Regions from separate parts of the Nonomuraea sp. NBC_00507 genome, predicted to be linked through region 2. Evidence: riboswitches for the same ligand, from Rfam matches in the RefSeq annotation. Region 2 holds a riboswitch; each other region holds the start of a gene.
What was found. A riboswitch is a leader RNA that binds a small molecule or an ion and turns the genes downstream of it on or off. The one in region 2 is predicted to bind cyclic di-AMP.
Positions count from the first base shown of each region.

Region 1: it holds a riboswitch for cyclic di-AMP, as region 2 does, so the genes downstream of both, OHA25_RS43965 (glycoside hydrolase family 25 protein) here and OHA25_RS41705 (glycoside hydrolase family 25 protein) in region 2, are expected to answer to the same signal.
Region 3: it holds a riboswitch for cyclic di-AMP, as region 2 does, so the genes downstream of both, OHA25_RS40940 (CHAP domain-containing protein) here and OHA25_RS41705 (glycoside hydrolase family 25 protein) in region 2, are expected to answer to the same signal.

Region 1 is NZ_CP107853.1:9,119,379-9,129,296, forward strand. It holds gene OHA25_RS43935 (DegT/DnrJ/EryC1/StrS family aminotransferase) at 1-899, opposite strand, end outside; gene OHA25_RS43940 (hypothetical protein) at 948-2,153, shown strand; gene OHA25_RS43945 (dihydrodipicolinate synthase family protein) at 2,212-3,267, opposite strand; gene OHA25_RS43950 (NAD-dependent epimerase/dehydratase family protein) at 3,306-4,313, opposite strand; gene OHA25_RS43955 (Gfo/Idh/MocA family protein) at 4,385-5,272, opposite strand; gene OHA25_RS43960 (hypothetical protein) at 5,476-7,140, shown strand; gene OHA25_RS43965 (glycoside hydrolase family 25 protein) at 7,206-7,934, opposite strand; cyclic di-AMP (ydaO/yuaA leader) riboswitch at 7,949-8,084, opposite strand; gene OHA25_RS43970 (response regulator transcription factor) at 8,243-8,542, opposite strand; gene OHA25_RS43975 (hypothetical protein) at 8,681-9,253, opposite strand; gene OHA25_RS43980 (RtcB family protein) at 9,504-9,918, shown strand, end outside.
Region 2 is NZ_CP107853.1:8,643,246-8,653,163, reverse strand. It holds gene OHA25_RS41755 (aldehyde dehydrogenase family protein) at 1-857, shown strand, start outside; gene OHA25_RS41750 (CsbD family protein) at 973-1,146, opposite strand; gene gvpK (gas vesicle protein GvpK) at 1,391-1,480, shown strand; gene OHA25_RS41740 (DUF4142 domain-containing protein) at 1,544-2,101, opposite strand; gene OHA25_RS41735 (SDR family NAD(P)-dependent oxidoreductase) at 2,172-2,933, opposite strand; gene OHA25_RS41730 (class I SAM-dependent methyltransferase) at 3,019-3,672, shown strand; gene OHA25_RS41725 (GNAT family N-acetyltransferase) at 3,712-4,290, opposite strand; gene OHA25_RS41720 (VOC family protein) at 4,413-4,799, opposite strand; gene OHA25_RS41715 (ArsR/SmtB family transcription factor) at 4,796-5,083, opposite strand; gene OHA25_RS41710 (zinc-binding dehydrogenase) at 5,230-6,264, shown strand; gene OHA25_RS41705 (glycoside hydrolase family 25 protein) at 6,334-7,119, opposite strand; cyclic di-AMP (ydaO/yuaA leader) riboswitch at 7,131-7,249, opposite strand; cyclic di-AMP (ydaO/yuaA leader) riboswitch at 7,686-7,830, shown strand; gene OHA25_RS41700 (CHAP domain-containing protein) at 7,844-8,512, shown strand; gene OHA25_RS41695 (cation diffusion facilitator family transporter) at 8,594-9,499, opposite strand; gene OHA25_RS41690 (ArsR/SmtB family transcription factor) at 9,701-9,918, opposite strand, start outside.
Region 3 is NZ_CP107853.1:8,491,556-8,501,473, reverse strand. It holds gene OHA25_RS40975 (alpha/beta fold hydrolase) at 1-804, shown strand, start outside; gene OHA25_RS40970 (hypothetical protein) at 797-1,234, shown strand; gene OHA25_RS40965 (MFS transporter) at 1,540-2,850, opposite strand; gene OHA25_RS40960 (PLP-dependent cysteine synthase family protein) at 2,847-4,034, opposite strand; gene OHA25_RS40955 (hypothetical protein) at 4,845-5,318, opposite strand; gene OHA25_RS40950 (cupin domain-containing protein) at 6,339-6,746, shown strand; gene OHA25_RS40945 (hypothetical protein) at 7,105-7,296, shown strand; cyclic di-AMP (ydaO/yuaA leader) riboswitch at 7,597-7,743, shown strand; gene OHA25_RS40940 (CHAP domain-containing protein) at 7,757-8,440, shown strand; gene OHA25_RS40935 (class I SAM-dependent methyltransferase) at 8,801-9,454, shown strand; gene OHA25_RS40930 (methyltransferase domain-containing protein) at 9,560-9,918, opposite strand, start outside.

The DNA.
Region 1 (9,918 bases), 480 kb from region 2:
CCGTCCGGCCGGGGCAGCCCGATCTCGACCTGGGATCCGTCCGGCCGGGCCGGCCGTATCGTGGCCCCGCTCCCCGGGTCCATCCTGCGCAACGCCTCGATGAGCTCCACGGCGGTGCGGCGCCTGGACTCCACGACTCCCGGCAGTTTCTCGAGCTGGGCCCGGGCCACCGCGGCCTGCAGCTCGGTCATCCGGTAGTTCAGGCCCAGGCTCTCGTGGGAACGGCCCGCGGCCCGGTCCCATCCCTTGTCCGCGAACAGCCGCATGCGCCTGGCGAGCTCGTCGTCGCCGGTGATGGCCAGGCCGCCGTCGCCGCAGGTGATGTGCTTCCACTGCTGCAGGCTCAAGGTTCCCACGTGGCCGGCCGTGCCCGCGTACCGGCCGCCGCCGGGCAGCTCGGTCAGCCAGGCCTGGGCGCAGTCCTCGATGAGCGTGAGGCCGTGCTCGTCCGCCAGGGCGCGCAGCGCGCCGATCCGGGCGGGCGCGCCGAACAGGTGCACCGCCATGATCGCGCGGGTGCGCGGCCCGATGAGCGCGGCCACGGCGTCCGGATCGAGGTTGCCGTCGGACGGATCGACGTCGGCGAAGACAGGAACGGCGTTCTGCGCCAAGATGGGGGCCACGGTCCCGAAGTCCGTGATCGGCGTCGTGATGATCTCGTCACCGGGATCCGGCGCCGCCGCCACGACCGACAGGTGGAGGGCCGCGGTGCCGGACGCGCACGCGATCGCATGGCGGGAGCCATAAAGCTCGGCGACCTCGCGTTCGAGCGTCCGCGCCTCGGTCCCCCACACGGAGTTGAGCATGCCGGAGCGGATGACCCGATCCAGCGCCGCCACCTCCTCGTCGCCGAGCGTGCGGCCTGCGGGTTCGGCCATGTTGGGAAAGTGCAGGGTCACCGGATAACCTTTCGGTCTAGACCGTAAAGAAGGGGAAGGGAGACGCGGGTGGGTATCGTCATCGGAGTCGTCGGCCCGCATGATCTGGTCGACGACGTCGCGGCCACCTGCGAGGAGCAGCCCGGCGTGAGCACGCTCCGGCTGGACTACGACCATGAGTCGCAGGCTCCGGCCATCGTGGAGGCCCACGCCGGCTCGGTCGAGGGCTGGCTGTTCACCGGCATCGTGCCCTACATGCTGGCCCGCGGCGCCGACGCGCTCACCCGCCCTGGCGTGTTCGTCGACTACTCGGGCGCGACACTGCTCAGCGCCCTGGTGCGGCTGCAGCACGAGGGCTACGACATCACGCGGCTGTCCATCGACACCATCGCCCCCGCCGACGTCATCGCCACGTTCGTCGAGGCCGGGCTGCCCACCGACCGGCTGCGCACGCTCGGCTACCGGCCGGAGACGACCTCCAAGAAGATCGTCTCCTTCCACCGCCGCGACCCGGACCACCCGGTGATCACCTGCCTGAGCTCGGTGCACGAGGCGCTGCGCGGCGAGATGCACGTGCTGCGCCTGGCGCCGTCGGAGCACTCGGTACGCGTGGCGCTGCGCCAGCTCCTGCTGACCGCCGAAGGCCAGGCCCAGGAGGACGCGCAGATCGCGCTCGGCCTGGTGGAGGTGGACGGCGACGAAGGTCTGCTGCGCGAGGCCGCCGCTCTGGGCGGCACGCTGGCCGCCTTCCGTGGCGGCACCCACCTGCTGGTGACCACCCGCGGCCCGCTCTTCGACGCCACCGGCGGCTTCACCGGGCTGCCCATGCTGGCGCGGCTGGCCGGTCACAGCACCGTGGCGCGGGTGGGCTTCGGCCTCGGGCGCAGTGCGGCGGAGGCCGAGAGCCTGGCCCGCCGGGCGCTGGCCAGGGCCAGGCGCATCGGGGACGTGGCCGCCGTGCTGTCCTTGCGGGCCGACACCGACATCGTGCTGGAGTCGGTGATCAACCTGCCCTCCGGCGAGCAGAACCTGTCGGTGCTCGCCCGCCGCGTGGGCCTGTCGGTGCCGACCCTGGAGAAGCTGCTGGAGGCCCGCGACGCGGCCGGGGGCGAGGCGCTGACCACGCGGGAGATCGCCGAGCGGCTCGCCGTCCAGCAGCGCACCGCCCGGCGGATGCTGCACCGGCTGGAGCTGGCCGGGCTGGCCGAACGCACCGGCAACCTGACCAGCGGCTCCAGCGGCCGTCCCCTCACCCTCTACCGCCTCACCCTCTAGCTCGGTCCCTCGCGTGATCCCCCTCGAGGCCTCACGGCCTCGAGGGCGGCTCGGCCCGTCAGGCGAGCCACCGGTCCAGCCCTTGGGCCACGAAGTCGTCGTCACGCAGCCATGGGTAGGCGGCCCAGATGCGGTCGATCTCCGCCAGCTGCCCCGGCGACAGTTCCTCCGCGGGGTCCAGGCACCAGCGGCCCGCCAGCAGCCCCTGGCGGCGCAGCACCTCATGGATGCCCGGGATGCAGCCGCGGAAGCCGTTCGCGGAGTCGAAGATGGCCGCGTTGGCGTCGGTGAGGTGGCCGTCGAGGCCGAGCAGCCGGCGTACCGCCGCGTCGTCTCCCGACCGGGCCAGCGTGGCTTCCTCCAGCAGTTCCACCGCGCGCCGCACCCAGACGGCCCACTGGCCGAGCAGGCCGCCGACGAACTCCACCTGCACCTCGCGCCCGTCCACGACCACCCGGTGTGAGGTGATGAGATCGGCCAGGATGTGGTCGTCGTTGCCCGTGTAGAGCGCCACCTCCCCGGCCCGGCCCGCCCGCACGACGCCGTGCAGCACGTCGAGGGTGCGGTAGCGGTCGAAGGGCGCGACCTTGACGCCCACCACGGACTCGATCGCTGCCAGCCTCGTCCAGAAATCGCGCGACAGAGGGCGTCCGCCCACCGCGGGTTGCAGGTAGAAGCCGATCACCGGCAGCACGTCGCCCACGGCCCGCGCCCGCTCGATCAGCCCGTCCTCGTCGAGCTCCCGGTACGGGCTGAGCAGCACCATGTGATAGCCGAGCGACCTGGCCAGCTCCGCCTCCGCCACCGCCTGCGCCGTGGGCCCGGTCGCGCCGGCCACCAGCACCACCTCGCGCCCGGACTCCCTGGCCGTGCCGGCGGCCAGTTCGAGCACGGGCGCCAGCAGGCCGGTGCCGTGGATGGCGAACTGCGTGGTGTGCACGCCCACCGCCAGCCCGCCCGCACCGGCCTCGACGTAGTAGCGCGTCAGCGCGCGCTGGCGCCCCTCGTCCAGCTTCCTGTCCTCGGTCAGGGCCAGAGGATGCGCCGGAATCACCAGACCGCGCCTGAACAGGTCGCGCACAGACGTCTGCGCCTGCGGAGCCGTGCCGAGCACGTGAGATCCCCCTTGGTCGTGAGAAGTGAGCACGCGGATCAGAAGCGTCCGTCGCGGCGTTCGAACTTGGTGGGCTTGCCCAGCAGCGGACCGCCGCCGGCGACCCAGCGCGCCGTGTGCTCGATCAGCTCGGCGGGGGTCAGCTCGGGGTAGCCGAACAGGCGATGGCATCGGGAGGCGTTCGACAGCAGCGCCGTCGGCGCCTCCTCGCCGGTGAACACCGGCTCCTTGCCGAGCGCCGCGCCGAGCGCCCGCGCCGCCTGCCGGACCGAGATCAGCTCGGGGCCCGTGACGTTGAGCACGTACGGCGGCACGTCGGCGAGCAGCAGCGACCGGAGCGCGACCTCGTTGGCGTAGCCCTGCCAGACCACGTTCACCTGGCCCGTCGCGAGGTCGATGGGCGTGCCCGCGAGCACCTTCTGGGCGAGGTCGACGAGCACGCCGTAGCGAAGCTCGACCGCGTAGTTGAGGCGGATCAGCGACATGGGCGTGCGGTTCGTCTCGGCGAAGTGCGTCAGCACGCGCTCCCTGCCCAGGCAGCTCATCGCGTAGTCGCCCACGGGCCCGGTGGGCGAGTCCTCGGTGCTGCCGCCGCCGGTGACGGGGACGAGGGGGTAGACGTTCCCGGTGGACAGCGCGGCGATCCTGCTGCCGGCGAACCGGTCGGCGACGCGGCCCGGCAGGTAGGCGTTGGTGAACCAGGTGGCGTGCTCGCGGCCCTGCGTGCCGAACTTGGCGCCGACCAGGAACACCACGTTGGGCGCGTCCGGCAGCTCGCGCAGCGCCCGCTCGTCGGCGACGTCCGCGGCGACCACGGTGGCGCCCTCGTCCTGGAGCGCCTGGGCGAGGCCCGGCTCGGAGAAGCGGGACACCGCGATGATCCGCCGCTCGCCCTGGACCGCGTTCAAGGCCAGGCGTACCAGGCTGGGGCCGAGCTTGCCGCCCGCGCCGAGGATCATGATGTCGCCTTCGAGCTTGCCCAGATCGTCGACGAGCCCGGCCGTCGGCCGTGCCAGCCGCTCCTCGAGTTCCGCTGTCGTCCGCACACGGTCTCCTCTCATTTACGGTCCAGACCGTAACTGGGACAGAGTCCGCCTGTCAACGGGCCGGGGGTTGGTCAGGCGGTCATCTCGCGTGCGGAGACCAGCACCTGGAGCACGGCCCTCGTGTGCCGCCACGGCACCGGGCTGGGCGCGCCGCCTGCCATCGCGAGGAAGGCCTCGATCGTCCCTTCGTACCCGAGCCCCTGAACCGGATCGTCCCCGCCCTCGATCACGATCGTCTCGGTGGTGTCGCGCTTGTGCAGCGTGACGCTGTAGGACTCGGACTCCGAGACGCCGAGGATCTCCACTGTGCCGGTGATGCCGTCATCCCAGCGCAGCGCCATCACTCCGGTGTCCTCCGACCGAAGCGTCGCGTAGTGCCGCCTCGCCCCCGCGGCGCCTGCCAGCCGCACGTCGGGACCGAGCAGCGCCACCAGCAGCTCCACCCCGTGGATCCCCATGGTGACCATCGTCCCGCCGCCCTCGCCGGGCGTGTCCTGCCAGGCGTTGTAGCCGGTCGCCCAGATCCCCACGTCATGCCGTACGGTCGCCCGCACGGCCAGCACCTCGCCCCGATCGACCCGTGTTCCCGCGAAGGCCGGCGCGAACCGCAGCACAGAGCTGGACAGCACGCGGTCGTGGACCGGCAGCCGATCGAGCTGCTCCAGCTGGGCCCGGCTGGCCGCGGCAGGCTTGTTCACGAAGCAGGCCACGCCCGTCTCCAGCACCTTGGCCAGCGCCTGCGGCACCTGAGGGTTGGGCACGGTCAGCACCACCCCGTCGAGCGGGCCGGCCAGCATCTCGGCCAGGCTCCCCGCCACCTTCGCCCGCGGATGCTCATCGGTGAACCGCCGCAGCCGCTCCGGATCCTGCTCCCACACGACGAGCTCGGCATGGCGGGCCAGGGTGCGGGCGTCGGTGTAGGGATGGCTGGTGGCGAGCCCGGCGAGAGCGATGCGCACGGTCTGTTCTCCGTTTCCGGCGACGGCTTCGAGAAACTCAGACATCATGGCAGCTCGGGTCGCCGACACCGGGGCCTGCGATGAACGGGAGGACACGGCACCGCACAAAGAGCGGTCAACTACGGTGGCAGTCGTTGTTCAACGAGCGGTCTCCACACCCAGGGGTGGAAGCCCCGTGGTGGATGCGATGTATGGAGGATGCCGTGCCCCCGCTCATCTACGCCGATCGCGCTCCCGCAGCCACGCGATCACCGCGACGGGCACGGCTATGGAACGGCGTGATCACGGTGGCGGCCGCGGCCGTGATGGCCTTCGCCGGGTGGCAGAACCGCTGGATCAGCGACGATGGCCTGATCGCTGTGCGGACCGTCCAGCAGCTGCTGTCGGGTCATGGGCCGGTCTTCAACATCGGTGAGCGTGTCGAGGCCAACACCAGCACCGCCTGGACCTATCTGATCGCGTTGATCTCCTGGCTGACCCAGGGGGACGTGGCCTACGTCTCCGTGCTGCTCGGCCTGGTGTGCGCGGTCGGCGCCGTGACGTTCGCCGTCGTCGGCGCCATGCTGCTGCACGGTGGCTCGCGCTGGTTCCTGCCGGCTGGAGTGCTGGTCGTGCTCGCGTTGCCGCCGTTCTGGGAGTACGCGACCTCCGGTCTGGAGACCGGGTTGGCTTTTCTGTGGATCAGTGTGTCGTGGTGGCTGCTGGTCCGGGCGGCTTCCGGCGGACCGGTGCTGCCACTGGTGTTCGTCCTCGGTCTGGCGCCTCTGGTCCGGCCGGAGCTGGCCCTCGTCTACCCGATCTTCTTCGGCGCGTTGCTCGTCCTGCGGTGGCCGGGATGGTGGCCCGCCGCCCGCTGGTTCGCGATGTCCCTGGCCCTGCCGGCCGCCTATCAAATCTTCCGGATGGGCTACTACGGGCTGCTCGTGCCCAACACCGCCCTCGCCAAAGAGGCCGGCGAGGCCCGGTGGGCACGTGGTCTCCTCTACGCCGGAGACACCGTGCTGACCTATCAGCTGGTCGGCCCCCTGCTGGCGGTCATCCCGCTGTCCTTGTGGGCCTTCCGCACGCGCCGCGATCTCATCGTGTCGATGGCCCCGCTCCTGGCGGGGATCTTGATGCTGCTCTATGTCCTGCGCGTCGGCGGCGACTTCATGCACGGCCGGATGATGCTGCCGGTGCTGCTGCTTGTCCTGCTCCCCGCCATGGTCCTCCCCCTGCGTGCCGTAACCGCGCTCACGTGCACGGTCGTGACGCTGTGGGCCGTGGTCTGCGCCGTGGCATTCGACGTGCCGTACGAACAAGCCGTCGGGCCGGAGGGAATCGCGGACGAGCGCGGCTTTTACGTAGTCCAGACCAAGGACCCGCATCCGGTCACCGCCACGCCCTATGTTCGGGCCAGTCCGAACCCGCTGAGCGCCGCGCACGCCACCGGTCTGCATGTGCCGGACACGGTGCCGGTGCCGCTCCGGCCCGACCAGCCCGCACGCCTGGCCGTGGCAGGCAAGGTCCTCGGCACGCTGGGGGCGTCGTTCCCGCTGGACGTCCTCGTCGTGGACCAGCTCGGCTTGGCCAACGCCCTCGGCAGTCACATGGCGCTGGCGTGCGGGCAGCGGGTCGGGCATGAGAAGCCGCTTCCCGCCGCGTACGTCCTCGCCGACTACATGGCCCCCGGCACTCGGCTGCCGGACGAGCGGCTCCAGGCCGAGGTGCAGCGGATCAGGAGTGAGCTGGCCACCGGCCGGTTCCGGGATCTGCTCGACGCCACAAGGGCCCCGCTGACCCCGCGCCGATTCTGGGACAACCTGGTGGGCGCCCCTGCACGCACGGCCTTTCGCTTCTCCACCACGACTGCTCCGTGCCCATCATGAGGGGCTGATCCGGCCACGGTCGCGGCCCCGGTACCGGGGTCCGCGACCGGCGAGCAGGACTCCGGCTACTTCCGGCCGAGGGCGCGGAGCTGGTCCTGGCGCAGGGAGGAGACGTTCTGGTCCCACGGGTCGTCGGTGTACTGGTGGATGGCCCACGTCTTCCAGTGCGTCGGCGTGGCGACCGTGCCCTTGGCCTTGCTGTAGTGCGCCACCCACAGCGGGTACTCGCCCAGCCCCTGGCCGTACTGCTCGGCGAAGTTGTAGTTGGCGTAGAACAGCGGCGTGACTCCGGTCTTGGACTTCACCCGTTCCAGCCACGTCTTGGCCCAAGTGTTCACGTGCTCCGCTGACTGACCGTCCGTGGTCTCCAGGTCGAGGACGAGCAGGTCTCCGGCCTTGGCGGGCTGCGTGTCCAGCACGGAGAGGAAGAAGTCGGCCTCGGCGACGGGGTCGTTGGCCGGGTGCCCGAAGTGGTACGCACCGCGGACCATGGGAAGTTTGCCGACCTCCGCCCAGTGACGCGCGAACGAACTGTCGATGAAGTCGGTGCCTTCGGTCGCCTTGACGATGCCGAACTGGACGCCGCTGCCGGCCCAGTCGTAGGTGGATTCGTAGTGGGACATGTCGCGCCCCTCGATGAAGCCGTCCGCCTGTGCGGGACCCGCGAGACCAGCACCCGCCAGGGCGGTTACCAGAGCCAGTGACACGGTGGCCGTGATCTTGCGCAGAGCGCGGGAGGTGCCGGCGGCGGGGGTGTTGATCTTGGGGGCATGGATCGTACGATGCATGGCCATCGTGAAGGGGGTTCTCCTTGCTTCCATACCGCTTACCGGGTTAGCTGACGGGTTCGGGCGTGGAAGCTGCCCTACGGCATGGCATGCCGATTCACCCCAAGGGATGTGGGTCCCCGGTTCCGCGCAAGGCGGATTCAGCGGTCACAGGTCCGTCCTGTGATGCGTCTGGCGATGGTCGGGTAACGAACCGACAAGTCGGACGTATACCCCAAATACCCTATCTGGGTACATATCTGACATTAAGGCTACAAACGGATAGATTCCCAGTCAAGGGCTGGAAACGACGCTCTCCAACGTCCTCCACCTGCCTACAGCCAGCCGCGTTCCCTCGCCACCGCCGCGGCCTCGCTCCTGCTGCGGGTGCCGGTCTTGCCGATCGCCGCCGAAAGGTGGTTGCGCACGGTGCCCTCGGAGAGCCGCAGCAGCTTGGCGACCTCGGCGATGGCATGTCCGGCGCCGACCGCGACCAGCACTTCCCGCTCGCGCGCCGCCAGCGGGTTGATCCCGTGGATCAACGACTCGGTGGCAAGGACCGGGTCGACGACCCGGATGCCCCGACAGACCTTGCGCACCGCGTCGGCGAGGTCTTCGGGGGCGCGTCGCGTCAACGCCCCGGGTGCGCGCGGCGCTCTTCGGCTCCAGGCCGGGCAAGGTCGCGCAACCGACCAGTACGGCCACCTGGCAGGGCCTGATCCCAACGCTGTCGTGCGCTACGGCGCAGCCGGCTGGGGTCGTTTCATGAGCTGTCACAGGTTCCTGACGAAGGACTCCATGGCCGCCGTCACACGTGCGAGCACCTCCGCCGAGCCGACCGGGTTTCGCGTCTCCAGGCCGTGGTCGGCGCCCGGGACTTCCAGGTGCTCGACTGGGAGGGAACGGGCCACCTCAGACTTCCAAGCAGTGTCCGCGGTGCCGCCGACGAGCAGGGTGCGCGCCTTTGCGCGGCGCAATGCGCCGGTCACCTGAGGGTGATGCAGGAGCGGCGTGAGCCAGATCGCCGGCAGGTCGCGGTCGGCCGCGACCGAGGCGGCGAAGCTGGCCAGGGACTTACCCACCAGGAGCACGCGCCGGGCGTCGACCTCCTGTTCGACGTACCGGGTGACCTGGTCGATCACCCACGTGGGATAGTCGTCGGGCGGGAGGTCCGGCGGCTGCCACCAGACTTCCTGGGTGGTCCAGCCGTGTGCGGTCAAGACCGTCTTGGCATAGTGCAGCAGGGGCCGGGCCGGGACGTAGGCACGGCCGGGCAGCAGGAGGGCGACGCGGGCGGGGTCGTTGTCGGTCCTGGTCGGCCAGCCGAACATGCTTTCCGGATGCATACCCTCGAAGCTTAGGCTTCGGCCCACTCGGCCGTGTGCAGGTCCGGAGCTCCGATGGCTCGATCGTCACGCCTGCCGCGCGGTGGGTCGCGACGGCCGCCGTCAGCCCGAGCACCCGCGTGCCACGCCGGATGCGGGGCGTCAGCCCGACGTCGGTCAGGCGGAAAACAGGCTCACCTGGCATCGGCGGCGTTCCCCGGCTGGTGTGTGGGTAGGCGGGGCGGGAGGGCGAGACGGCAAGGTGACCGTGATGATGCAACTGGTCGAGGAGCGGCCGTACCGGTGGCGGATCGAGCCCGAGGGCGGCATGCGGGTGCCCGGCGTGGTCTTCGCGACCCGGGAGCTGCTGCCTGACCCGTCGGAGGATCAGGCGCTGGCCCAGGTCGCGGCGGTGGCGACCCTGCCCGGGATCGTGGAGGCCGCCTACGCGATGCCCGACATGCACTGGGGGTACGGGTTCCCGATCGGCGGCGTGGCGGCCACCGACGTGGCCGCGGGCGGGGTGGTCTCGCCGGGCGGGGTGGGGTTCGACATCTCCTGCGGCGTCCGGCTGCTGCTCGCCGACCTGCACGTGGACGACCTGCGGCCACGCCTGGACAAGCTGATGGACGCCCTCGACGTGTCGGTTCCGCGCGGCATGAGCAAGGGCGCGGTGTGGCGGCTGC
Region 2 (9,918 bases):
GGCTGGTCCACCTCCTCCGCTCCACCGGCGCCCTGCCCGCCGCGGCCGTGCAGCTCGTCACCGGCGACGTCGAGGTCGGCCGCACGCTCGTCGAGGACCGGCGGATCGGCGCGGTCTCGTTCACCGGCTCGGCCGCCGCCGGCCACGCCATCGCCCGCGGCGCCGCCCCCACGAAGGTCCTGCTGGAGCTCGGCTCGAACGCCGCGCTCATCGTGGCCGCCGACGCCGACCTGGAGGCCGCCGCCGACGCGGTTGTGCGCGGCGGCTACTACGCCTCCGGCCAGGCGTGCATCTCGGTCCAGCGGGTCCTGGTCGAGGAGCCGGTACGCGAGGCGTTCCTGTCCCTGCTGGCCGACCGCGTCAAGACCGTCGCGGTCGGCGACCCGCGCCTGCCCGGGACCCGGGTGGCCCCGCTCATCGACGAGGCCGCGACGGACCGGGTGCTGGAGTGGATCGCCGCCTCCGGGGCCGAGCCGATCACGGGCGGGCTCCGCGACGGCCGCGCCATCGCGCCGACCGTGCTCGCCGACGTCCCCGACGGGGCCGCCGCCTGGGACGAGGAGATCTTCGGCCCCGTGGTGTGCGTGCGCGCGGTGCCCGACCTGGAGGCCGCCTTCACCGCGGTCAACGCCTCGCGGTACGGCCTGCACGCGGCGGTCTTCACCCGGTCGCTGGCCACGGCGTTCGCCGCGATCGAGCGCATCGAGGCCGGGGGAGTGGTGGTCAACGACGTGCCCGGCTTCCGGGCGGACAACATGCCGTACGGCGGCGTCAAGGACTCGGGAACCGGCCGCGAAGGCCCCCGCTTCGCGATCGAGGAGCTGACGGTCACCAGAATGGCGATCATCCGTCCCTGAAAGGTGACGGCGTTCGCGCGCGAGGCATCCCGGACGGCGGGCCGCCTCCAGCCGACCGCGGCGCAAGGCACTCCCCGAAGGCCTTGCGCCGCGGTCGTTCAGTGCCGGAGGATCGCTACTTCTTGAAGGCGTCCTTCGCCTTCTCCTTCGCTTGCCTCAGATTGGCCTTGGCCTTCTCTGCCTTGCCTCTGGCCTGCAGAGACTCGTTGCCGGTGAGGTCACCGGCACGCTCCTTGGCCGTGCCCTTGACCTCCTCGGCCTTCCCCCTGGCCTTTTCCTTCCGAGCCATATCAGCCTCCCCCTCGCGGCGCATTGTCCGAGGTCCTGCAATCGCAGCACTCCCTCTGCCCGAAGATCCGGCGCTTACGCGCTTCTCGGATGCGCCCACTCCCGCTGAGAGGCGGCCGTACACCGGGATTAGGACGCCCTTTATCGCCAAATATGTGTTTGTGTGCCCATTTCAGAGGCAACCACAGGGGCTTACGGGGCTCGCGAGGAAGCAGGCGCCCCGCATCAGCCCGAAACCCCAGGCCATGACGGAGCTGTGCGAGCGGTTCGACCTGACGCCGGACGACCTCACCATCGACCTGGGCCCTCTCGGGCCGCTCCTTCCCCGCTCGTGACCGCCGTGCGGCCGTGACCCGCCCGTGTGGGTGCGGGCCACGGCCACCGGGGGAATGCGCCGGTTACTGCTCGGCGCGGATCATCCGCAGGTGGTGCCGGATCACCGGCGCGCTGTCCCGCGCCAGGTCCCTCGTCCAGTTCGAATGACCCAGACGCAGCTCCACCTGGACCAGCCGGAGCGAGCGGTAGTGGGCGTCGGCCTGCAGCCGCAGCCATGTCCGGTCGAAGCGCTCACCGGACCTCGCGACCACGTCACGCAGGGCGGCCTGCTGCTCGGCGCTCGGCGCGTCCGGCAGCCGGACGTCGAACCGGTCTGCGACGTCGCGCAGCCGGGCGTCCAGCCTGCGATGATCGCGGATCAGCCGCCAGGCGATCTCGCGCACGCCCCGGTCGCGGGACTCGCGTAGCGCGGCCCTGCCGGCCGCGATCTCGGCGAGGTGTCCGCGATGCGCCTGCCGCAGGTACGACTTGTCCTGCCTGGACAGGTGCAGAGCCGTGCCGGACTCCGCGATGGAGGCGTTCACGGGGGCGGCGGCCGTCTGGGCCTGCGCCGCTGGGGCGATGGTCAACGCCAGCACGGCCGCGAGGGTCGCGGGTGCTAATTTCCGTGCTGTACTCATCGGTCAGGTCCCTCCTTCTTGCTTGGGACGGAACCGTGCCCGCTGCCCTGGTGCGGCAGGGATATTCATCTCAATTCGGCGGGTCGAAACGGCCGTCCACGGCGGTCCAGCCGCCGTCCACGTACAACACCGATCCTGTGACGAAGCTCGCGGCGTCGCTCGCCAGGTAGACGACCGCTCCGGCCATCTCCTCCGCGGACGCCCAGCGGCCGAGCGCGCTCTTGGCGGCGTACGCGGCGTACCAGTCGGGGTGGTCCTTGATCTGGCGGGTCAGCGGCGTCTCGACCACGCCGGGCGCGATGGCGTTCACCCGCACCCCGTGCGGGCCGAACTCGGCGGCGGCCGTGCGCAGCAACTGCACGAGGCCGGCCTTCGTGGCCGAGTAGACGCTCTGCCCCGGCTCGGTGACGCTTGCCCGGATCGACGCGAACCCGATGATCGACCCGCGTCCCCGTTCCACCATGCCCGCGCCGAACGCCCGCACCACGTCGAACGAGGCCCGCAGGTTCAGCCCCACCACCCGGTCGAACTCCTCGCCGGAGTAGTCGAGCAGCCGCTTGCGGACGTTCGTGGCGGCGGTGAAGACCAGCACGTCCGCCGGATGGTCGGCGGCGGCCCGGCCAACGGCCCCGGTGTCGAGCACGTCGAGCAGCCGTGCGGATCCCCCGCACGCGGCGGCGGTCTCCTCCGCCGCGGCCAGGTCCCGGTCGGCGCACACCACGGACGCCCCGTGGGCGGCCATGGCCTGGGCCGCCTCCCTGCCGATCCCGCTCCCTGCCCCGATCACCACGGCTCGCCGCCCGTCCAGGCGGAACAGCGCGTCATATCCCATGACAGGCAGACTATCGACTGGTCTGACCAGTGCACCAGGTGTCTGCCTCCGCGAAATGTCGGTGCCGGGTGCCACGATGGGCGCCATGCATGACATCGCCGCACACTGGGACGCCGCCGCCGACGCTTTCGACGAGGAGGCGGACCACGGGTTGCGCGACCCCAGAGTCAGGGACGCCTGGGCCGATCGGCTCGCCGCCTGGTTGCCCGAGGACCGGCTCGACGTCGTGGACCTGGGGTGCGGCACCGGGTCGCTGTCGCTGCTGCTGGCCGAGCGCGGGCATCGGGTCGTGGGCGTGGACCTGGCGCCCCGGATGGTGGCCCGGGCGCGGGCGAAGCTGGCGGGCACGGACGCGATCGTGCTGGTCGGGGATGCCGCCCGGCCACCCGTGGGGGAGCGGCGCTTCGACGTGGTGCTGGCCCGGCACCTGCTGTGGACCATCCCCGATCCGGAGGCCGCGCTGACCCGCTGGGCGGCGCTGCTGCGGCCCGGCGGACGGCTGGTCCTCGTGGAGGGGCGCTGGAGCACGCCCGGCGAGAGCGGTGAGGGCTCGCGGAGTGAGGCGGGATCAGAGGCGGGCATGCCGTGGGACGGCGGGGTGCGTGCGGGCGATCTGGTGGCGGCGGTGCGCCTGACCGTCGCCGACCTCGCGGACGTGCGCGTCGAGGTGCTCGCCGACCCGGCGTTGTGGGGCAAGGAGATCGACGACGAACGTTACGCGGTGGTCGCGGTGACGTAGCCCGTCCTCGATGCCGGGAGGGCCGCCGCTGACGTGGCCCTATGGGGTGCCCGCTCGGTGGGCGAGCCATTGCTCCCGGCTGATCGCATACTCGACTTCGCCAAGATGGCTGCCGGGGAGCGGATCTTCCCAGTCCATGTGGAAGGTACGGGTGTGCTGCATGCCGATGGCCGACATCGTCGCGCGGGAGGCGGTGTTGACCGCCATGGTTTCGGCGAAGATCCGGGTGAGCCGAAGGTCTTCGAACCCATGGCGCATCAGCTCGCGGGCTCCCTCGCTGGCCAGACCCTGGCGCCAGCGGCGCCGCAGGAGCCGATACCCGAGCTCGGCCTGTCCTTCGACCGGGCCCTGGTCGGTGCGCGTGGGCGGCTCCAGGATCCACCAGCCGACGAACTCCCCGTCGACGAGACCGGCCCAGAAGCCAAGCCCCGCCACGCGGCTCGCGACCGCGAGCCGCCGGCGATGGAGCACCTCAACCTCCTCACGGCTACGGGCACGGCCGTTTCCGAGGTAACGCATGACCTCGGGGTCGGCGTCGAGTTCGATCTCGTGCTCAAGGTGCTCGTCGGACAGCGGAACAAGCGTGATGCGGTCGGTGCGCAGGGTCGCCTGAGACATAGGACGCATTCTTCCGCTCAACCCGCCTTCCTTGGGGTGCTCCATCGGAGAAGCGCCACCACCTCACCGGGCCCCGGCGCGGCACCATCGGCGCAGAGAACAGCGCTTTGGTCCGCTGGTGGCTATCCCTGGGCGGCGATCTGGATGAGGTTGCCGCAGGTGTCGTCGAAGACGGCCGTGGTGACCGGTCCCATGACCGCCGGCTCCTGCGTGAAGCGCACGCCGAGGCCCTTCAGACGCTCGTACTCCTTATGCACGTCCGACACCGCGAACGAGGTCATCGGGATGCCGTCCGCCACCAGTGCCTCCTTGAAGGGCGGCACGGCGGGGTGGCTGGAGGGCTCGAGGACGAGTTCGGTGCCGTCCACGTCGTCCGGCGACACGACGGTGAGCCAGCGGTCCTCACCCAGCGGGATGTCGTGCTTGACCGTGAAGCCCAGCACGTCGGTGTAGAAGCGCATGGCCTGTTCTTGATCGTCCACGAACACGCTGGACAGGTGGATCTTCATGGTGACTCCTTCGGGGCGCGCCTGAGCCATCGGTCGACAATGGGCTCGAGCGGCGCCGTATTGATGAAGTGGAATTTGTAGCGGCCTTCGCGGCGCGTCTCCACCAGGCCGGCGGCTTCCAAAACGTCCAGGTGCTGGGAGATCGCCTGCCGCGAGGAGCCGAGCTGATATTTCATCGCCAGGCGCGTACAGATTTCGAACAAGGTCTGCCCGTCCTTCTCGGTCAGCTCGTCGAGGATCTTGCGCCGGGTGGAGTCGACCAAGGCCTTGAACACGTCGCCCACGGACCCCACGATAGGCAAGTAGCGACTTGCATGTCAATGCGGGGCGTTTTTAACGACAACGGACCTGGTGCAGACGCGCCGATCACGCGATCTCGGCCGGCCCCGGGTACCTGTGACGACGGGAGAATCACGACGGGGAGGCCCTCATGCGAGCAACCTTGATCTATGGTGCCCGTGACGTTCGCGTGGAGGACGTCCCCGACCCGGAGATCCAGCACCCCACGGACGCCGTGGTGCGCGTTCTGCGCTCATGCATCTGCGGCAGCGACCTGTGGCCGTACGGGGCGAGGCCCGCCACCGAGCTGGGCGAACGCATCGGCCACGAGTTCCTCGGCGTGGTGGAGGACGTCGGCGCGGAGGTGTCCCGGCTGAAGACCGGCGACGTGGTGGTGGCGCCGTTCGTGTGGTCGGACAACACCTGCGACTTCTGCCGCGAGGGTTTGCAGACGTCCTGCCGGCACGGCGGCTTCTGGGCGGCGGACGGCGTGGACGGCGGCCAGGGCGAGGCGGTACGCGTGCCGCAGGCCGAGGGCACCCTGGTCAAGCTGCCCGTCGGCGAGGACTCTCCGCTGCTGCCGTCCCTGCTCGCCCTGTCGGACGTGCTCCCCACCGGCCACCACTGCGCGGTGACGGCCGGCGTCGGGCCGCACACCTCGGTGACGGTGATCGGCGACGGCGCGGTCGGGTTGTGCGCGGTGCTCGCGGCCAAGCGGCTCGGTGCCGAGCGCATCATGCTCATGGGCCGGCACAAGGGCCGCACCGCTCTGGGGCGCGAGTTCGGCGCCACCGACGTCGTCGCCGAGCGGGGCGAGGAGGGCGTCGAACGGGTACGTGAGCTGACCGGAGGCGACGGCACCCACGCGGTGCTGGAGTGCGTCGGCACCGAAGAGGCGATCGTGACGGCTTTCGCCGTGGCCCGCGACGGCGGAGCGGTGAGCCGGGTCGGTGTGCCGCAGTATGAGCAGGTGCCGATGGGATTTGCCGAGTTCCTGCGCAACCTCACCCTGACCGGCGGGGTGGCGCCGGCTCGCGCGTACATCGAGGAGTTGCTTCCCGAGGTGCTCGACGGGACGATCGAGCCCGGCCGTGTCTTCGACCGCACGGTCGGCCTGGAGGACGTGCCGGACGGTTATCGGGCGATGGCCGCCCGCGAGGCGCTGAAGGTCCTCATCCGTCCCTGAGGGCCTTGGGGGTGGCGAACGGGGAGACGCCACCCCCGGCGTCCGCGACCGTGGGCCGAGGGGAGGGTGTCAGGCGGCGGGGCGGCCCAGGTCACGCAGCTCCTCGGTGGTCAGCGCGGAGACGTTCTCGTCGACCGGGACGTCGGTGTACTGGTGGATGGTCCACGACTTCCAGTCGGCGGGCGGGGTGAGCGCGCCCTTGGGCTTGCTGTAGTGGGCGACCCACAGCGGATACTCGGCCAGGCCCTTGCCGTAGGTGTCGGCGAAGTTCCAGCCGCTGTAGAACATCGGGGTGACCCCGGTCTTGGCCTTGACGTGCGACAACCACGCCTTCGCCCAGGCGTTGACCTCGCCGGCGGACTCGCCGTCGGTGGTCTCCAGATCCAGGACCAGCAGGTCGCCCTGCTTGGCGGGCTGGGAGTTCACCACGGACAGGAAGTGCTCCGCCTCGGCGATGGGGTCGTTGCCGGGGTGGCCGTAGTGGTAGGCCCCGCGCACGATCTGCTTCTTGTCGAGCTCGCGCCAGTGCCTGGCGAACGAGGCGTCACGGAAGCTCGTGCCCTCGGTGGCCTTGATGATGCCGAACTGGGCCGAGCTCGCGCTCCAGTCGTACAGCGGCTCGTGGTTGGAGATGTCCAGGCCGAAGGCCAGGGATCGGGACGCGGGCTGAGCCTCCTGCACCGGACTGTGCTCAGGGGATGAGGCGATGGCTGTGCCGACCACACCCGTGAGGGCGGCGGTTGCGGCCAGGATCGCGCCACCGACGGCGAGGCTGAGCGCCTTGGTGGGAAGGTCGAGACGGTTCTTGAGGGCCTTGAGGGAATGGGCGACTGCGGCAAGCCGGGGCTTGGGCATGGGGTATTGACTCCTTGTTTCCATGCCGCCTACCGGGCTCGCTGACGGGTTCGGGCGTGGAAGCGCCCTACGCGCGCAGAAAGATGGGGATCCCCGGCTCCGCGAGGCGCGGATTCGGCGGACGAACGCCATCCCAGAGATCCCCTCGGGACGCGCGGTCCGGTCAACAAAACGGCAACGACGGTGACGACAGCTCGCCACAACGTATACCGCGATTACGCAAAAGGTATATATCTATCCACAGATAGCGCAAGCGGGGCCCAATGCATTCCCGTGAGGCTATGACCAGGCACGCAGCGCTCGCCATGACGGTTCCTGGCCGGGCAGAAGTCGCCGTTGCCGGGCGCCTTTGGCAAACCCCGTCAACGGCCCGGAGTAGGTAAAAGATTTCGCCCCGATCGCCTATCTCATAGGGCATTCTGTTGCCTGCACCCCATCGGGGTTTGCATCTCTCTATGCCGTTCGCTTACCTTGAGGAATCAGGACGTACGCCTGGCAGTGCCGCGTAACGTCCTCCGTATTGCCGAGACCGCGTCTCATCGGCATGGACCTTCGAGTCCGTGACCATGACGCGGCCGCCGAATTCGCAATCTGCGGAACCGGGGACCCACTTCATCTGGGGTGAATCGGCGCGCTCGATACGAGCGCCCCGTAGGGCACTTCCACGCCCGAACCCGTCAGCTAACCCGGTAGGCGGCATGGAAGCTAGGAGCATTTTTCACCCATGGCCAAGAACGTCTTCGCTCGTGCCCTGACGTCCGCAAGCCTCTCCCTGGTCGCCGCCGGGATGACCGCGACCGTCGTCGCCGGATCCCCGGCCTTCGCCGCCGACCAGCAGTCCACGCAACCCGCGCGGTCCAACCTCCCCGCCTCCCAGGCCATCCCGCAGAAGGGCGCCGGCCAGGTGAGCGCCGACACCGTACTGAAGATCGCCGAGTCGCAGATCGGCGTGAGCGAGAACGCCGCCGGCGGCGGCACCCCCTTCCACAGCTGGTACATGTCCTCCCCGCGGGCAGCCGAGACCGTCGCCCGCGACGGCGGCAGCCTGCAGGCCTACGCCAACGCCCCGTGGTGTGCCATGTTCGTCTCCTGGGTCGGCGAGCAGGCCGGCGCGCGCCCCACGATGGGCTGGGACGCCTACACCGTCAGCTACGCCAAGTGGTTCCAGGCCAACAAGCACTGGGGCGCCGAGGCCAAGCCCGGCGCCGTCGTCTTCTACGACTGGAACGGCCAGGGCACCGACGGCATCGACCACGTCGGCATGGTCAAGAAGGACAACGGCGACGGCACCATCACCGCGATCGAGGGCAACACCGGAAACGGCAAGGTCGAGCAGCGCATCCGGCCCAAGGCCCACGTCGTGGGCTACGGCTACCCCGAGTACAAGGCCTGACCCCAAGGCAGGTCGCCAGAAAATAACGGGTGGTGCAGGAAAGACTCCTGCACCACCCGTTTTTTTTGCGCCCTTAACCACTCACCAGCCCAGTTCGTCGCATCCTTGGTGATCGGTCGGCTCGACCTGCAGGGTTGCGTGGGCGATGTGATGGCGGCGCAGCAGCACGTCGCGGGCCCGGTCCAGGACGGCGTGGTTGTCGTTCGGGTCGCTGGTGACCAGGTGGGCGGTGGCGACGTTCATGCCGGAGGTGAGCGTCCACAGGTGGAGGTCGTGGACGTCGCATACGCCGTCGATGGCGGACAGGTCGGCCGCGACCGCGGTGGCGTCGACGCCCTCCGGCACGTGCTGACCCAGCACGGCGAAGACCTGGCGGCCGAGGGAGACGGCGCGGACGGCGACGAAGGCGCCGATGGCCAGGGCGACGAGGGTGTCCCAGACAGGCTGGCCGGTGGTGGCGACGAGCCAGCCGGCGACGATGACGCCGACCGAGCCCGCGGTGTCGGCCACGACCTCCAGGTAGGCGCCCTTCACGTTGAGGCTCTCGGCGGCGCCCGACCGGAGGAGGAGGAGGGCCACGACGTTGACGATCAGGCCGATCGCGCCGACGACGAGCATCGGCCCGGAGGACACCTCGGCCGTGCCGCCGATGCGGCTGATGGCCTCGATGACGACGTAGACGGCGACGCCGAGCATCATGGCCACGGCCAGCAACGAGGCGAACACCTCCGCCCGGTAGGAGCCGTAGCTGCGCCGGCCGGTGGTGTCGGGCCGGGTGGCGATGCGGGTGGCGACCAGCGCGGCGCCGAGGGTGACCACGTCGGCCGCCATGTGCCCGGCGTCCGACAGCAGGGACAGCGATCCCGACAGCAGCCCGAAGGCGAGCTCGACGATGAAGAAAAGGCCGATGAGCACGAAGGAGACGGCCAGCCGCCAGCGGTGGCGGCCGCCGGCGTGGCCATGTCCGTGTCCGTGCCCGGCGCTCATCCGGTGACCTCGCCGTCTCGAGAGCCTAGATGCATGCGAACGTTGCCGGACAGGTCGAGCCGCACGTCGCCAGGCCGGTGGCGGGCGGGCCGGCCTGCGCTCTCAACTCCTGAATAGCTGTTCACATATGAACGATAGCGACATCTGTCACGGGCCTGTCAACACGACGGGCTGTCGGCCGCCGCCGAGCCGCAGGCGAGCTCAGCCCTGCTTGCGCCCGTCGCGTTCAGGATGGATGGCCTGCGTGTGCTCGGTGTGCGCCACCGCCAGATCCAGCAGCATCCGGACATGCGCGTCGTCGAGCCGGTAGTAGGCCATCCGGCCGGCCCGCCGCACCGACACCACGCGATGCGCCCGAAGCAGCCGCAGCGCGTGTGAGGTGGCCGATTCGCTCAGCCCGCTCACCACGGCGAGATCGC
Region 3 (9,918 bases), 150 kb from region 2:
GAGGGGGCTCGCTTGCACTACGCACGAGCCGGAAGTGGCCCGCCCGTCCTGCTGCTGCCCGGCAGCGGCGGGTGGAAGCTCACATTCCAGGCGATGCTCGGCGTCCTCGCGCAGCAGTACACCGTCTACGCACTGGACCCGCCGGGACAAGGCTCCACGGAGATCCTCGACCGCGTCTCCCCGTTCGGCATTGACGCGATCGCCCGGTGCATCCACGACTTTCTCGACTCGGTGAATGTACAACGGCCGATGATCGTCGGGCACTCCTGGGGCGGGGGTTTCGCACTACGGCTCGCTGAGCTGCACCCCGGTCGGGTGGCCCGCCTGGTGCTGATCGCGCCAGCCGGGTCGAATGCCAGGGACCCGTGGGAGTTCCGCCTGGCGCGGCTTCCGCTGGTCGGTGAGCTCGCCGTTCGTTGGGCGCTGGCGGGGTCGGCACGGCACCTGTTGCGCAAGTCCTTCGTCAACCGAGATCGCGTGCCGGAGGATCGGCTGGATGACTTCTTGCAGATGATGAGGTCGGCGCGTAACCGGGCGACCCTGCTCGCGGACATGCTGCGCGTGGAGCGCTCGGTGCGGTGGTCGGACACCGAACGAGATCTGGGCCTTGTCGACGTACCGGTCTTGCTGCTGTGGGGTAGCCAGGACCGCCTCTTCCCTGTCCGATTCATCGAAGGATTCACTGCGCGGTTGCCGAGCGTAGAAGCACACGTTGTGCCAGGTGGCGGGCACTCCTTGCACGATGACTGTCCGGACAAGGCCTTCGCGCTGCTGCTTCCGTTCCTGGCGGCGGATCGTGCGTAGTGATCTGGTACTGGGCACGGACACCACGATCGTGCTGTTGCTGGCTGGGCTGATCTTCCTGGCAGCCTTGGCGCTGGGCGTGTGGAAATACCAGCAGATGATGCGCTCTGAGGAGCACGTGGCGCATCCCTACGTGGACACCGCTCACCGGGCCGCATTGCTGTATTCGTTCGCGACGCTGCTGATCGCCGTGTTCGTGGAGCTGAGCGGCTGGTCGCCGATGGTGGATCTGGTCGCGGCCGGCGTCGTGGTCGTGTTCTTCGTGGCAGCGATCGCGACCTACGTCTACCACGGCTGGCGCCGAGATACCGACAATCAACTTCGCCAGCCGGTCCGCGGAACAACTCTCTTCATGGCCGGACTGATCCTGGGGGAGATCGGCGGCGTTACCGTCCTCCTGGCCGGATTTGTCAAGGCGCAACTGCTGTGAAGCACCCAGCCGAACGCGGCGCGGCCAAAACCAAAGATCTTCATGAGCCTTCGAGGCGGCCGAAGATTTGATGTGGTCGTGCGGGCGCTGAGGAGTGCGGCTGGCATGAAACGCAACCTGCCGCGCCCGCGTACGGGCGCGGCGACGTGATGCGTGAGTAGGGTCTCTCGGCCGGTGGCGGGCCGGCCCGGGTGGCCGTGGCACGAGCGGACGAACGCGGCGGTGCTTCTGTCCGCGGGCGCCGATGCGACGTACGCACCCAACGATCGCTCCCGGAAGTGGGCGTGGTCGGCTGGAGGTGCAAGTCAGGCGGTCACGGGCTCGGGCTCTGCGGTGCGCGCGGTCGGCGGCGCCAGGCGCCCGGTCCGGTGCAGGCCGTACAGAGCGGCGGCACAGGCCAGGCCTAGCGTGAACAACGCGATCCACGGGAGCGCGGAGACGCCTGCCGCGCGGGCTGCGTCCAGGGCCGCGCCAGTAAGCAGGTTGCCGAGGGTGATGCCGACACCACAGATGGTGTTGTAGAGCCCGTAGTGGGTGGCGACGAGTCGGTCACCGGAGAGCCGGACGATGGTGTCCATCTCGAACGGGTAGGCGATCATCGCGCCCACCGCGAGGAGCAACGCGGAGAGCGTCGACGGCGCCGCCGCCAGCAGCCACAGCCCCACCCCGCCGTCCGGCACCGCGACCACGGTGGGCACGAGCAGGGGCACGAACGCCACGCCCATGGTGAACAGCCCCCACGTGAGAGCCCTTCCTGGCTCCATCCGGGCCTTGCACCAGGCGGTCACCTTGGTCTGGAAGAAGATCGTGCTCAAGCCTGAGACAGCGAACAGCACCGCCACCGCCGCCGTGCCGAACTCCCCGTCTCCGCCGAGCCGTTGAACCTCCAGCGGCAGGGCGAGATAGACCTGGAACTGCATCACGTAGAAGCCGATCATGGCTACCGAGAACAGCAGGAACGGCCGGTTGGCCACGATGCCGCGCCACTGGGACAGCACCCGTTCCCGCTGGCCGGCTCCCTTGGTGGCCTGCGCGTCGCCCGCGCGCCGGGCCGGCAGGGCACGGATCTGCACGATGCTCAGCAGGGCGAAGATGCCAGCCGACACCAGGCAGGTGACGCGGAAGTCGACGTCGGTCAGCACCATGCCCACCAGCGGGCCGAGAAGGATACCCGCCTGGTAGAAGACGTTGAACAGCGCGAAAGCCTCGACCCGGCGCTCCCCGGCGTCCGCCGCCAGATAGGCCCTGACGGCTGGGTTGAACAGGGCTCCCGCCAGCCCGGTGGCGGCGGAGGCAGCCAGCAGGGCGGGGACGGAGTCGACGAGCCCGAGGGTGGCGAAGCCGACGATGCGGAGCATCAACCCGGCGGTGATCATCGGCTTGTAGCCGAGTCGGTCGGCCAGGGTGCCGCCGACCAGGAACATGCCTTGCTGGCTGAAGTTGCGTACACCGAGGATGAGCCCGACGATCCAGCCGGCCAGCGCGAGTGTTCCGGAGAGGTGGGCGGCCAGGTACGGCATCAGCATGTAGAAGCCGAGGTTGATGGTGAACTGGTTCACCATCAACAGCTGGACGCTACGCGGGTAGGAGCGCACCTGAGCGATGGTCTCCTTCACCCGGCCTCCTTCGCGTCGACCTCGGCGACCGCGTCAACGGCGCCGGCGCCGTCCGACGTGTCGGACATTGCACAGAGGCTGGCCTCATCGGATTCCTGCGCGTGGTCCGCCAGGGTGAGCGGGTCGACCACGGTGGTGCACCGGGTCCAGCGGGTGACCTCCTTCTCGTCCAGGCGGCCGATCACCTCAGGCTCGACGGGCGGAGGGGAGTCGAGCAGGCCGTGGGCGGCGCAGTAGTCGTCGTCGTAGACCGTGCCCAGGTAACGCTGAGGGCCGTCGGGGAAAATCGCTGCGATCTTCGTGTCCGCAGGCAGGGTGCGGGCCAGCCATCCGGCCACCAGGGCGACCGCACCCACGCTCCACCCACCGGTGGCGTAGTGGGACGCGGCGAGTTGTCGGCAGGTCCACACTGCCTCGGCCGGTGCGACCCAGTGGACCTCGCTGAAGTGGTCGTAGGCGACGTTGCGGGGGTAGATGCTCGATCCCAGGCCGCGCATCAGCCGGGTACGGGCGGGCTGTCCGAAGATGGTCGAGCCGATGGTATCGACGCCGACGAGCTTCATCTCCGGATAGAGGTGCTGCAGAACACGGGAAACGCCGGCGGAGTGCCCACCGGTGCCTACGCTGCACACCAGTACGTCGATGCGGTCCAGTTCGGAGGCCAGCTCCAGCGCCAGCGGGGTGTAGGCGGTGGTGTTGTCCGGGTTGTTGTACTGGTCGGGGCACCACGAGCCGGGGTGCTGCTTCATGAGCTGGGCCACCCGTTCGCGGCGGGCCTGCTGCCAGCCGCCGGTGGGGTGGGGTTCGGAGACGACGTTGACCTGGGCTCCGTACGCGGTCAGCAGCCGAGTCATGGACCGTTCGAGCCCTGGGTCGGTGACCAGGGTGACCGGGTGCCCGAAGACCATGCCGGCCAGGGCCAGGCCGAGGCCGAGGGTACCGCTGGTGGATTCGATGATCCTGCCGCCGGGGCGCAGGTCCCCGCGGGCACGGGCCTGCTCGACCATGTGCAGCCCGGGGCGGTCCTTGATCCCGCCGGGGTTGAAGCCCTCTAGTTTCGCCCAGAAACCGCGATCAGATGGGGCGAAGGGCTCGGAAATCCGGAGAACCGGGGTGTTGCCGACGAGCCCGGAAAGGGCGGATCGGGTGGCAGGTGTGATGTCAGTGGTGGTTTGCGGGTGCATCTTTTCGCTCAATTCAGTGGTGGAGTGACGGGGTACTCATCTCGCGTGCGGTCCCGCCTGGACGAGGCATGTACCTCTGCCCTGGTGGCAGCACGCGGCAGCCGCTGTCGAGGGGCTGCGAAAGCCCTGGTCTAGATCCGCCACCGACAGACGTCGGAGAGTCTGGTTCGGCCGTAACGCCGTATCCGGGATCTGGTGCCGTTGGGACGCGCGACTGGCTGCCGGACAGCCACGGTGGCAGTCACTCCCACCGCGACTGCGGCGAAGGCAGTCAGGGAGGCCGGGCCCGTGAACAACGGCCGGGCTTGCAGCAGCACATGGCTGGCCGCGTACGGCGCGCACCCAGAGCCGGGGTGCGGATGCGGGCCGTGGGGCGTCTCTGGCTCGACGGCCTCTGCCGCAAGCGCGAGGTGGCCGGCCGACACCGGCGTCCGGCCATGCGTATGACCGTTGCTGTCATGCGTGGCAGAACAGGCGAACGCCCACAGCAGCAGACCGCCCAAGACGACGGCCATCATCAGCCGGAGCAGCCACGAAGCACTGGCAGCGGGGCGGCCGATGTGAGGGTAAGGAAGGGAGTGGAACGGCATGGTTCCTCCAGCTGGCAGCCGCTGCTCACGGTTGTGGACAGAGCGGCTGACAGAGATCAGCAAAGTTCCAGGTAGACACCGGAGAAGACAGATCCCGCACGGCAGCGCGGCGCACGGGCGTCTGGAGTGACGGGAACTGGCCGCACTTGTCCGACCCAGCCGGTCGGAGCCGAGGACTGGCGATTCTCAGGAGGCGGCGACCAGTCGCGGGCGCCGGAATCTAGACCTGCTGAACTACCGAACCTCTTAAACCCGTCGATGAGGGAACCACCGACTCGGGCCGGGACGGGCCGGACTTCCCCACCGCGTAGGCGTGCGTGGCCGGCGCCCAATACAGCGCGGCCAGACAAGGCGCGGCCATATCAGGGCCTTGCGGCGGCTGGCCGGACACGCATTGCTGAGCCGGATGGGAAGAGCCGTCACCATCGTGGCGGTCCTCGGCCGCCATGCCCTGGAGCGACGGATACGCGACATCGTCACTGTGTGCGGCCCCGCTCGTGTGACCTTGGTGGGTCCCGGCGGATGCGTACGCCGGCGCGGTCACACCGGCCGTCAGATGCCCCTTGGCGCCCCCCGCGCTCAGTCCATGTGTGAACAGGATGCCGAGCAGCAGCGCGGCCAACCACAGCAAACCCAGCGGCCCCGCAGAAATGCGGGCCCGCAGCAAGCCGGAGCGTGACCAGGCCGTAACCATGCCGTGAATGCTAACTGCTGCTCGGCGCCGCGGGCGTAACTTCCCATATAGCACAGCTTCAACACGCTGCACACCTACTCCACACAAAGCGGCGGGCCCAATGCTCCGGATCCCCCATTTCTGAAGGGATGAGGCGGCAGGCCATCCGGACCAACACCCCCGAACGGGTCCACGGAGATGTCGCATGACGGCGCGATCGTGATTCTCATCACACTGCGAGGCCGTGGCGGTGTTCTACGCCACCAGGCTGAGGACCGCCGAGTCGCCGGGCAGGGAAGGGCCAACCTGACAGCTACCGCCTCCCGCGTCGGGCTGAGGTCATGCCGTTTTCCCTGCGGTGTAGGGGCCCCGGTTCGGGAGTCCGCTTGCCGTGCACGTACTTCTCGAGGAAATCGTCGACCCGCGGGTCCGGCGACTTCTTCACCTCCATCTAGGGGCCCCAGGCGGTCAGCGTCACCGCGAGGGCTGGGCGGAGCGGGGGCTCATGAGCGCGTACTCGATCAGGACCTGGCGGCAGCGAGGATTCGAACCGAGGGAGGAGTCGCTGTCGCATCCGCTGCCAGGATCGTCCCGCCCATTGTGGGGGCACGCTCGAATGGGGTTGTGAGACCCGCCTCGGCCGTTGGTCTGGCTCGGCGCGGTCGCCAAGACGGCGGAGGGCTCCGGAGGCTCGCCAAGCAGTACGAGCAGATCGAGAAGTCCACCACCGCGGCAACCTCTGGGAGCCGCTGCTGTACGGGCAGATCGGCCCGGAGGGGCGGTGATGTTCGACCTGGGCTGAGAAACCGGAGTTCACTGCGACGTCCAAGGTCGGGGGGTGCTGGACGCGCTACCGCAAACCCAGCAGCACCAAACTCGGGAGGCCAGACCTCCATGACCGTAAATCGGTCACGCTCCCTGACTTGAACCGGGGTCGAGGGCAAGGCGGCCATAATTCGGCTGTCACAGATCCCTGTGCTGCCTTGTCCTTATTGAAGAGAACCAACACAACCGGAGAAGGTGAGGTTTCCCATCATGAGCATGGAAGACACCAATACGACTCCGCCGTCGCCGACGGTGCAGATCCTCGCGTCGGTCCCGAACGCACCGATCCCCGACAATGCTGAGGCGACGACTGTCTTGATCACTCTGCCGCCTGGCAGCCCGGGTAACCCGCCGCACCGCCACCCCGGCCCCGGGTTCGGGTACGTGGTCAAGGGCGAGATGCTCTTCGAGCTGGAGGGCGAACCGGAGCGCGTCATCAAGGCCGGGGAGACGTTCTGGGAGCCGGGCGGCGACGTCATCCATTACCAGGGCGGCAACAACCTTTCGGACGGCGAAACCGTATACCTCGCCACGCTGCTCTGTGCGCCCGGACAGCCGGTGGTCATACCGGTGAGCGCGGAAGAGCTCGAGGCGCGCCGGGACCGCCGGGCACCTCGCCCGTGACGAGCGGGTGGGGAGGCAGCCGCGTGTCCGCCTCCCTACCCAGCCATTCCACTCCTCACCGAAACGATGGCCGCGGGGGACGTTAGAGGCGGCTCCCTGACCGAAGCCGAGTGTTGCAGTACAAAGCACGTACAGGCTCTGTGACGGACCCATGGCCCCACGTGAAGCGGAACGACCAGGGCCCCGTCGCCTTCCCCAACGGGCTGAACTCCGTGACCCCGCCCGGCGGCCGCTACTTGATGTTCGGCCTCAGCGACCGGCAGCCCGGCGAATGGGCGGGCAGGCTCGCAAAGCCTGCTGGCTGCGCAAGTAGTTAAGGCCCCGGCATCGCTGCCACCCAACGATCATAGGGCTTCCGATGCAGCGTGGACGCGGGCTGGCCAGAGTGCAACGACTCGCCGAACTGCGTCGTCCAGGCGTCATCGTCGGATACGTCTACGACTTCTCGTTCGACGACTATGCGCCCGGCCTCACCGAAGCGGCCCCGGTCCCGCAGGTGTCCCACTGGTGGGCACGTCACGTGCTCCCCATTGACCCGTTGCAGGCTTAGCGGGCGTGGCGGTCCTTACGAAACAACTCTCGTCCCCGGCCCTGCGCGATGTGTCCTGAACGGCGCGCAAAGTGCCCTAGTAAACCCCTTCTACGATCGGATGTAGGTAAAGAATTTTGCCGCAATCGCCTACGCCGTAGGGGATTCTGTTGCGTTCATTCGAACCCGGCTTGCATCTTTCTATGCCATTCGCTTACCTTCAATGACTTAGGGCGTACGCCTGGTAGCACTTCATGCCGTGTGACGCCTCCGTATTGCCGAGACCGTGTCTCACCAGCGCGAACATCATGTTCGTGAAGGTGACCGCGGCCGCCGAATTCGCGATCTCGCGGAGCCGGGGACCCATTTCCCTGGGGTGAATCGGCGCGCTCCATACCGGTGCGCTCCGTAGGGCACTTCCACGCCCGAACCCGTCAGCTAACCCGGTAGGCGGCATGGAAGCAAGGAGCAATCCCAAGTAATGCCCAAGAACGTCATCCCCCATGCCCTGAAGCCCGCAGGCCTTTCCCTGTTCGCCGCCGGGATCAGCGTGGCAGCCGGCGCGGCTTTTGCCGGCAGCCCGGCCTTTGCCGCCGACCACCACTCCACAGCGCAATCCTCGCGATCCAACGTCGTCTCCTCCCAGGCAATCCCGCAGAAGGGTGCCGCTCAGGTGAGCGCCGACGCCATATTGAAGATCGCCGAGTCGCAGATCGGCGTGACGGAGAACGCTGCCGGCGGCGGCACGCCGTTCCACAGCTGGTACATGTCCTCCCCGCGGGCGGCCGAGACCCTGTCCCGCGACGGCGGCAGCGTGCAGGCCTACGCCAACGCCCCGTGGTGCGCCATGTTCGTCTCCTGGGTGGGTGAGAAAGCCGGCGCCCGCCCGACGGTCGGCTGGGACGCTTACACCGTCACCTGGGCCAAGTGGTTCCAGGCCAACAACCGGTGGGACACCGTGGCCAAGCCCGGTTCCGTGGTCTTCTTCGACTGGAACGGCAAGAGCACTACTGGCATCGACCACATGGGCCTGGTGAAGAAGGACAACGGCGACGGCACGATCACCACGATCGAGGGCAACACCGGGAACGGCAAGGTCGAGCAGCGTATCCGGCCCAAGTCCCAGGTCGTCGGCTACGGCCACCCCGAATACAAGTCGGCCTGACCGCAAGAAGGCCAACAGACTCCTTGCCAGTTGCGATGGTCGGGGAAGCACGGGTGGTGCAGGGGGCGCGGTGCGGCTCCCTGCACCACCCGTTGCGTTTGAACCGTCAAGAGTCCCCTCCGGCGTGCAATTCCTCGGCTGTCGACCAGTCCACAGGTAGCGGCATCGGGGTAGGACTCTCCCCGCCTTTGCGGTTCCGGCTAGGTCGGCCGGCCCAGGAAAGACGAATCAACGGGCGCGTACGGGTGGCGTCGGCGACACCATTCACCTGCGCGCCACGTGCCCGGCTCAGGACGGCGGTTATGGTGCCCGCTCGGGTGCCGTCCTTGGAAGGCGTTCGAGAGAGGGTAGAAGCCACCCATGGCCTCCAACGAGCGCACCGAACGCCTACGTCGCTATTGGGACAAGCACGCCCGCTCCTATGACAAGGAGATGGGATTCTTCGACCGGCATGTCTTCGGCGACACCCGCGCCTGGATCTGCTCCCAGGCCGCTGGCGACGTGCTCGAGGTGGCCATCGGTACGGGGCTCAACCTTCCGCACTATCCCGAGGACGTTCGGTTGACTGCGATCGAATGGAGCCCGGCCATGCTCCAGCGCGCCCGGCAGCGGGCGGCCAAGCTCGGCCTGCAGGCCGACCTGCGTGAAGGCGACGCGCAGGCGCTCGACTTCGCCGACGACACCTTCGACACCGTCGTCTGCACCTTCTCCCTGTGCTCCATCCAGGATCATCGCCGAGCGGTCATCGAGATGGTGCGCGTGCTACGGCCCGGCGGGCTTCTGCTGCTCGCCGATCACGTTGCCGCCTCGGCCTGGCCCGCCCGCGCCGTGCAACGCCTGCTCGAACTCGTCACGGTCCCCTTGGGCGAGGAACACTTCCTGCGGCGCCCGATCGACGCGGTACGAGAGCAAGGCCTCAGCATCGAACGCCATGACCGATTCAAGATCGGCATTGTTGAGCGGCTCGCGGCCCGCAAACCGCCGGGGCGCGATAGTCACCCGTCGACCGGTTAGCTTGGATGCTCGACCGTGCGCATTCGAGAGACGCCGAAACAAAGCCGCAGGAGCCGCGCCCACCGCATCACGTGGACCGACTGGCTCGCGAATGCATCCCCCTGGCTATTCCTCGCCCCGTGTGGCGGAGGCGACGAATAGCGGCAGCGCGAGGAACATCCGGCCCTGCTCGGCACGTCGGGTCTGCTCGCCCGTCCAGGTCTCATATTGCTCGCGTGTGATGACTCCGGCTGCGTGAGCGGCCTGGGCGATGCCGGTCAGCATGCCGAGCATCATCCCGTCGGTAAAGACTCCGACGTGTACTTCGACCTCCACCTCATGAAAGCCGGCGTCCAGCAGCAAATTACGGTAGCCGCGGGCAGCGCGTGGATTGGAGGTCAGGTCGGCACGGGAATGCACGATCGTCCGTGTCAGCACAGGATGATCGGAATCGATGATGAAGGCGTCCCAGTCCTGCCCGATGA